DNA from 2 places in the Azospira sp. genome. Region 1 is predicted to be linked to the other one. Evidence: predicted binding sites of a transcription regulator. Region 1 holds the regulator's gene; the other holds the start of a gene.

Region 1 (4,179 bases):
GCATCAAGAAGGGTGACGAGGTGATCGGCAACGAAACCCGCGTCAAGGTGGTGAAGAACAAGGTCTCCCCGCCCTTCCGCGAAGCCCTGTTCGATATCCTCTACGGCGAAGGCATCTCCCGCGAGGGCGAGATCATCGAACTGGGGGTGGCCAACAAGCTGATCGAGAAGTCCGGCGCCTGGTACTCCTACAAGGGCGAGAAAATCGGCCAGGGCAAGGACAACTCCCGGGAATTCCTCAAGGCCAACCCGGCCATTGCCCAGGAAATCGAAGGCAAGATCCGGGAAGCCCTGGGCGTGGCCAACCCCGCCCCGGCGGCCGCAGCCGGAGAATGACCCCGAGCCTGCGCCAGCGGGCCCTGGGGCTGCTGGCGCGGCGGGAGTACAGCCGGGCCGAACTGGCCCGCAAGCTGGCGCCCCACGCAGAATCCGAGGCTGAGCTGGAGGCCCTGCTGGACGACCTGGCGGCCCGCCGCCAGCTTTCCGATGCCCGCTATGCCAGTGAAAGGGTCGCCATCCGCGCCCGCCGCTACGGCGATGCCCGGCTGGCCCAGGAACTACGGCAGAAGGGCGTGGCCGAGGAAACCGTCGCCGCGGCCCTGGCCCAGGGCGGCAGCGAGCTGGAACGGGCGCGCCAAGTGTGGCAGAAGAAATTTGCCGCCCTGCCCGCCGATCTGGCCGAGCGGGCCAAACAGACCCGCTTCCTCCTCAGCCGCGGCTTTGCCGCCGCCACCGTCCGCCAGGTGCTGCAGGGCGGCTGGGACGACGAGTCCGGCAGCGACTGGTAGAACCCCCGGGCGACACCTCTGGCACAATGCCTTTACGCCCCCGCATTCATAGAATCCGATAGCCCATGTCCGAGCAGAACCCCGACCTCATCGCCAAGCTTTCCGCCAACAACCTGAAAAAGCGCTACAAGTCCCGCACCGTGGTGCATGACGTGTCCTTCGAGGTGGGCAGCGGTGAGGTGGTCGGCCTGCTGGGCCCCAACGGTGCCGGCAAGACCACCTGTTTCTACATGATCGTCGGCCTGGTGCCCTCCGACGGCGGCTCCATCCAGCTGCAGAATCAGGAAGTGACCCACTTCCCCATCCACAAGCGGGCCCATCTGGGCATTTCCTACCTGCCCCAGGAGGCTTCCGTCTTCCGCAAGCTCAACGTGGAGGAGAACATCCGCGCCGTGCTGGAACTGCAGAAGCTGCCCAAGCACGAGATCGACCTGCGCCTGGAGGAACTGCTGGAAGAGCTGCACATCGGCCACATCCGCGCTTCCAATGCCGCCGCCCTGTCCGGTGGCGAGCGCCGCCGGGTGGAAATCGCCCGGGCCCTGGCTACCTCTCCCCGTTTCATCCTGCTGGATGAGCCCTTCGCCGGCGTGGACCCCATCGCCGTGCTGGAAATCCAGAAGATCATCCGTTTCCTCAAGGACCGCAGCATCGGCGTGCTCATCACCGACCACAACGTGCGTGAGACCCTGGGCATCTGCGACCGGGCCTACATCATCAATGAGGGCCGGGTGCTGGCGTCTGGCCGCCCGGATGAGATCGTTTATAATGAAGACGTCCGAAAAGTATATCTGGGCGAGAGCTTCCGTCTCTGACGAGCCCAGTCTCCGAGTCTTTCCCTCAACCCGCTCATTGCCGCCGGCCCCTTCGGCCCCGGGTCCATGAAACCAACCCTCCAACTCAAACTCTCGCAGCACCTGGCCCTGACGCCACAGCTGCAGCAGTCCATCCGGCTGCTGCAACTGTCGACGCTCGAGCTGGAGCAGGAGTTGGAGAAGTATCTGCTGGAAAACCCCCTGCTGGAGCGCGAGGACGAGAACTACGAGCCCTCCTACAGCGGGAGCGAAGGCGAATACGCCGGCAGTACGGCCGAGGCTGCTGCCGAAGGCCCGCGGGAAGGCGATAGCGGCGAATCCGGTGAAGGCGCCGACAGTCACGGCCCCGAAGAAGTCCGGGACGACAGCCGGGACAGCCTGGGCGAAGGCGAGGACTGGTTTGCCGAAGGCAGCTACCCTTCCGCCTCCCGCGACGAGGACGAGGATTCCGACTTCCAGGAAGTGCAGGCCGCCAACACCTCCCTGCGCGACCACCTCAACTGGCAGCTGGGCCTGATGCAGCTCTCCGAGCGGGACCGGCAGCTGGTCAGCTTCCTGATCGAGGCTCTGGACGAGGACGGCTACCTGACCCAGCCCCTGGAGGAGCTGCAGGAAGCCCTGCCGGAAGAGCTGGAAATCGACCTGGACGACCTGCAGATCGCCCTGCGCCACCTGCAGCACCTGGACCCGACCGGTGTCGGCGCCCGCACTCCGGGCGAATGCCTGGCCCTGCAGCTGGAAGCCCTGCCGGCCGACGAGGTGCGGGACCAGGCCCTGAAGCTGGTGCGCCATCACCTGGAACTGCTGGCCGGCCGGGACTTCACCAAGCTGAAGAAGCTGCTGGGCTGCGACGACGAGCGCCTGCGCGCCGTCACCAACCTGGTGAAGAGCCTCAACCCCCGGCCCGGCGCCCAGTACGCGCCCCTGGATGCCCGCTACATCACCCCGGACGTGGTGGTGAAGAAGGTGCGCAACCAGTGGACCGCCAGCATCAATCCGGACGCCTACCCGCGCCTGCGCATCAACCGGCTCTACGCCGAGATCCTCTCCAAGCAGCGCGGCTCCAGCCTCTCCGGCCAGCTGCAGGAGGCCCGCTGGCTGATCAAGAACGTGCAGCAGCGTTTCGACACCATCCTGCGCGTGTCCCAGGCCATCCTGGACCGCCAGCGCCAGTTCTTCGAACACGGCGAGGTGGCCATGCGTCCCCTGGTACTGCGGGAAATCGCCGAAACCCTGGGCCTGCACGAATCCACCGTTTCCCGGGTGACGACCCAGAAGTACATGGCCACCCCCCGGGGCATTTTCGAACTCAAGTATTTCTTCGGCAGCCATGTGGCCACGGATACGGGGGGCGCCTGTTCGGCCACCGCCATCCGGGCCCTGATCAAGCAGCTGGTGGCGGCCGAAGACCCCAGAAAACCCCTTTCGGACAGTCAAATATCCGAAATTCTTGGCCAACAAGGCATTGTTGTGGCGCGTCGAACCATTGCAAAATACAGAGAAGCGCTCAACATTTCGCCGGCCAACCTACGCAAGTCCATCTAAAAAAGGAGCGAGCCATGAACCTGCACATCACCGGACATCACCTGGAAGTCACCCCGGCGATCCGCGACTACGTCACTGCCAAGCTGGAGCGGGTTACGCGTCACTTCGACAGCGTCATCGACGTCAACGTCATCCTCACCGTGGAAAAGCTGAAGCAGAAGGCTGAAGTCACCGTGCGCGTGCCCGGCAAGGACATCCACGTGGATGCCGAGGATGCCGACCTGTATGCCGCCGTGGACACCCTGATCGACAAGCTGGACCGCCAGGTGCAGAAGTACAAGCAGAAGGCCCAGGATCACCACCGCGACACCATCAAGAATCACATCGAAGAGTGATCTGATTCCCTCTCCGGGACTGGGACGAAAGGCATAGGCGGCGGGGTCGTTTTCCGTTATGATCCCGCCACTTTTCGCCAGGTATCCTGCCTGAATCCCAGTCTCCAACCGGCCCTGCCGCCGCCATCCCGCTGTTCGGGGAAGGTTCCCGCCCCATGGATCTGATCGCCAAACTCCTCCCTCCCGCCCACATCCTGCTGGACCTCGAAGCCAGCAGCAAGAAGCGGGCATTCGAGCAGGCCGGACTGCTGTTCGAGAACAACCTGGGCATCGCCCGGGCCACGGTTTTCGACAGCCTCTTCGCCCGGGAAAAACTCGGTTCCACCGGCCTGGGCCAGGGGGTTGCCATTCCCCACGGCCGCATCAAGGGGCTCAAGGAAGCCGCCGGCGCCTTCATGCGCCTGTCCGCCCCGGTGCCTTTCGATTCCCCCGACGGCAAGCCTGTCGGCCTGATGTTCGTGCTGCTGGTGCCGGAACAGGCCACCGAGCAGCATCTGCAGATTCTTTCCGAGCTGGCCCAGCGTTTCTCCGACCGGGCCTTCCGCGAGGCCCTGGGCGCCTGCGACAACACCGACGACGCCCACCGCCTGTTCACCGACTGGGGGAACCATGCGGCAAATCTCCATCAGCCAGCTGTTTGAGGACCACCAGGACAAGCTGTCCCTGACCTGGGTCGCGGCCCAGGGCGCCGAACGCTCCA
Region 2 (4,179 bases), on a different contig from region 1:
GGCAAAAGGCGATATCGATCAATTCCCTCGCCCCTTGCCTTCACCCATAATCCAGACATGACCCAAACTGCCCTCATCCTTTTCGGCCACGGTGCCCGGGACCCCCAGTGGGCCGAGCCCATGCAGCGCGTGAAGCGCGCCATCCAGGCGCGGGAGCCCCAGCGCCGCGTCGCCCTGGCCTTCCTCGAATTCATGGAGCCAACCCTGGAACAGTGCGTCGCCCAGTTGGCCGACGAGGGCGTCACCAGCATCCGCCTGGCGCCCATGTTCATGGCCCAGAGCGGCCACCTGAAGCGGGATCTGCCCCTGCAGGTAGAAGCCGCGGCACGCCAGCATCCCCAGCTCAGCATCCACATCGCCGGCGCCATCGGCGAAGCTCCGGGCGTGATCGACGCCATGGCCGAGCACATCCTGGCCCTCGACTAGGTCTTTTCAGGAATCCACCTACCCATGCTGCGCGTTCTCGTCATCGATGAATCCCAGAGCCGGGCCGCCGACATCTGCGCCGGCCTGGTCAAGGCCGGCCACCAGGTGGCGGCCGTGCTGGCCTCGTCCCTAGACCTGGCGGGAAGGGTGGAGGAACTGAAGCCCGACGTCATCCTCATCGAAACCGACAGCCCCAGCCGGGACACCCTGGAACACCTTTCCGCCATGAACCGGGACATGCCCCGGCCGGTGATCATCTTCGCCAACGACGACGATTCGGGCCTGATCCGGGAGGCCATGAAGGCCGGCGTCTCCTCCTACGTGGTGGATGGCCTGGACCCGGCCCGCATCAAGCCCATCGTCGAGGTGGCCCGGGCCCGCTTCGAGGAAACCCTGGCCCTGCGCCGGGAACTGGCGGAAACCACGCAGAAGCTGTCCGACCGCAAGATCATCGAGCGGGCCAAGGGCCTGCTCATGAAGACCCGCAAGATGGAAGAGGAAGAGGCCTACCACGCCCTGCGCCGCCTGGCCATGGACCGGGGCCAGAGCATCTCCCGGGTCTCCCGGGACGTCATCGAGATGGCCAAGGTCCTGCTCTGAAGGCCGGGCCGCCGGCCCATCCCTGGCTTTGACCCGGGTGATGTTGGGTTTGATTTGCATCCTGGCCCCGGTTCCCCGTCCGGCGCCATACTGTCTCCCATCACCCTTTCCGGGAGTCCGCCATGAAACGCCATCCCGCCCTGTTGCAGTTGTCCCGCGAACACCACACCGCCCTCAAGCTGTCCCTGGATTGCCGCAAGGCCGTGCTGGCGGCCGACCAGGCGGCCATGAACGCCCTGGCGGGCCAGATGTCGAGCCTCTTCGCCGCCGAGCTGGAACCCCACTTCCAGCGCGAGGAAGAGGAATTGCTGCCCTGGCTGGAAGCCGCCGGCGAGCACCAGCTGGTGGCCCGCACCCTGGCCGAGCACGCCCAGCTGCGGGGCCTGGCCGAGCGCATCGGCCGGGGCGACCGGGGCGCCCTGGAAGCCTTCGCCACAGCCCTGAGCGATCACGTGCGTTTCGAGGAACGGGAGTTGTTCGAGAAGGCCCAGGAATATCCGGCCTTCGCCGTCGGCTGAGGTTGTGCCGGGACGCGGCCCCGGCAGGGGCGATGGCGCCCTGGTCTAGTGGATCAGGACCAGGGCCAGGATGACGGTCCACGCCGGCAGGGCGCAGACCATGATGACGCCGCAGAAGAGGGTGGCCAGGCAGTCGTCCTCCACCGCCAGCAGGCGGCGGATGCAGCGGTACATGGCGTAGCTGGAAAGGGCCAGGGCGACCATGCCGGTGATGAGGATGAAAATCAGGCTGGGCACGGCCAGGGCCAGGGAGGCCAGCCATAGGGGAATGGTGCTGAGGGTCACCACCAGGAAGGCCTGGCGCCGGTTCATCGGCACCTGGAAGAAGCGCCCGGCCAGGTGGGCGACGCCCGCCAGCAGGGGCACCATCAGCAGTTCCCAGGCCAGGATGAGCAGCAGGCGTTCCCAGCTGGGGGCAATGAAGCCGGCGATGATGCGGTTGCCGTAGGCGTTGCCGGCGAAGTTGGCCATCACCGGCAGCAGCAGGGAGAGGGGCAGGGCGATGAGGAGAAAACTGACGGCGGCGGAGGGCAGATGCTCCACGTCGTCCCAAAGGATGTCGTGGTTTTCCTGCGTGCCTGCACTGCCCATCATCCAGCCCGACAGTAAACGCGGGGCTTCCATGGGCTGTTGCTGGATATCCATGTTTCCCTCCCGCTCCCGATACGTGCGGGAGCATTATTTTGTGTTGCATGCCATCAACAACCCGATAATCATAAGAACATCGGATGCCAGTGTCTTTAGGCGTTTGGTCATAGATGGGGTCGGCGCTTTCGCCGTTCCCCTTTCCTCTCCCGCCGTCGCTCCCCATTCCGCTGTCCTTCCTCCGCTGTCGCTGCAACCGCCGGCCCGGGTTCCCCCTTCTTGTGCGGCGGTCACGCCATGGCGCACCGCAGCAGTGCGCTCCGGTGCCGCGGATGGATTTTTTCAGGGTGGTGGGAATGTGGCTATCTATATGAAGTAACGGTGAATTCCAGATATTTTTGCTGCCTGGCACGGTGGTTGCTGAACTAGGTCGTAAGTCGGACCAATGGCGGTTCGAGCAACGCCGGGCAGCGCAGTGAAGCCCTGACCGGCAAACGGACAAAGGCGTCCATCCGCGTGTTCTCTCTCCTCTCACGCGGGTGTGACGCCTTTTCTTTTTTCTGAGGTCAAGGAGCATGGAATGTCCAAGCAAAAGCAATTCGAGGCACCCGATGCCGTGGCGGCGGAACGCCGCGAGTTCGTCAAATCCGCCGGCCTCCTGGGCTTGGGAGCAGCGCTCATGGGCCTGACTCCCGGTCTGCGTGCCGCCGCCTTTGCCGCCGGTTCCGACGCACCGGAAAAGACCGAGGTGAAGATCGGCTTCATTCCCCTGACCGACTGCGCCTCCGTGGTCATGGCCGCGGCCAAGGGCTTCGACAAGAAGTACGGCATCAAGATCGTGCCCACCAAGGAGGCCTCCTGGGCCGCCGTGCGCGACAAGCTGGTGAATGGGGAACTGGATGCGGCCCACGTGCTGTACGGCCTCATCTACGGCGTGCACCTGGGCATCGGCGGGCCGAAGAAGGACATGGCCAGCCTCATGACCCTCAACAACAACGGCCAGGGCATCACCCTCTCCAGCCAGCTGAAGGACAAGGGCGTCACCGACGGCGCCGCCCTGAAGAAGCTGATCAGCAGCGAGAAGCGGGAATTCACCTTTGCCCAGACCTTCCCCACGGGCACCCATGCCATGTGGCTCTACTACTGGCTGGCGGCCCACGACATCAACCCCATGAAGGACGTCAAGACCATCACCGTGCCGCCCCCCCAGATGGTGGCCAACATGCGGGTGGGCAATATGGACGGCTACTGTGTCGGCGAGCCCTGGAACGCCCGGGCCATCATCGACAAGGTGGGCTTCACCGCCGCCACCACCCAGGACATCTGGACCGACCATCCGGAAAAGGTGCTGGGCACCACCGCCGACTGGGCGGCCAAGCACCCGAAGACCGCCGTGGCCGTCACCGCCGCCATCCTGGAGGCTTCCCGCTGGATCGACGCCTCCCTGGCCAATCGCCGGGAGACGGCCGAGACCATCGCCGCCAAGGCCTACGTCAATACGGATGTGGACGTGATCCTGGACCGCATGCTGGGCCGCTACAGCAACGGCATCGGCAAGACCTGGGACGACAAGAACCACATGAAGTTCTTCAACGACGGCCAGGTAAATTTCCCCTACCTCTCCGACGGCATGTGGTTCCTCACCCAGCACCGCCGCTGGGGCCTGCTCAAGGACGATCCGGACTACCTGGGCGTGGCCAAGGCCATCAACCAGGTGGGCCTGTACCGCCAGGCGGCGGAGAAGGCCGGGGTGGCCGTGCCCAAGAGCGACCTGCGTTCCTCCAAGCTGATCGACGGCGTGGTGTGGGACGGCAAGGACCCGAAGAAATACGCCGCCAGTTTCAAGGTGCGCGCCTAAAAGCAACCGGCGGCCGTCCCGGCGGGGCCGGGGGCCGCCTCCATCCGTGCATGGGGGAATGATCATGACGACGATGACTTTGATTCAGGGCAACACCGCGCTGGCGGCCAGCCCGACGAACGATGCAACAGACCAGGGAGCAGCCGCCATGGCCATGAATGACAGCAGTGTGGGGAGCGGCCCGGCCGCCTC

Evidence for each region. Region 1 encodes sigma-54, which starts transcription at its own class of promoters, with help from an activator protein. Its sites were predicted from a motif close to TGGCACGCTTNCTGCTNA; they were not measured.
Region 2: a site for sigma-54 is predicted at 2,536-2,553, ahead of OEL49_RS03570 (CmpA/NrtA family ABC transporter substrate-binding protein). Genes of this name have one in related genera too.

What each region holds. Positions count from the first base shown of each region.
Region 1 covers NZ_JAOTRW010000006.1:226,407-230,585, forward strand. The annotation lists gene recA (recombinase RecA) at 1-335, shown strand, start outside; gene recX (recombination regulator RecX) at 332-787, shown strand; gene lptB (LPS export ABC transporter ATP-binding protein) at 853-1,599, shown strand; gene OEL49_RS10825 (RNA polymerase factor sigma-54) at 1,666-3,144, shown strand; gene hpf (ribosome hibernation-promoting factor, HPF/YfiA family) at 3,159-3,479, shown strand; gene ptsN (PTS IIA-like nitrogen regulatory protein PtsN) at 3,635-4,120, shown strand; gene hprK (HPr(Ser) kinase/phosphatase) at 4,089-4,179, shown strand, end outside.
Region 2 covers NZ_JAOTRW010000003.1:20,678-24,856, forward strand. The annotation lists gene OEL49_RS03550 (sirohydrochlorin chelatase) at 58-426, shown strand; gene OEL49_RS03555 (ANTAR domain-containing response regulator) at 451-1,026, shown strand; gene OEL49_RS03560 (hemerythrin domain-containing protein) at 1,149-1,544, shown strand; gene OEL49_RS03565 (YIP1 family protein) at 1,590-2,189, opposite strand; gene OEL49_RS03570 (CmpA/NrtA family ABC transporter substrate-binding protein) at 2,710-3,987, shown strand; gene ntrB (nitrate ABC transporter permease) at 4,136-4,179, shown strand, end outside.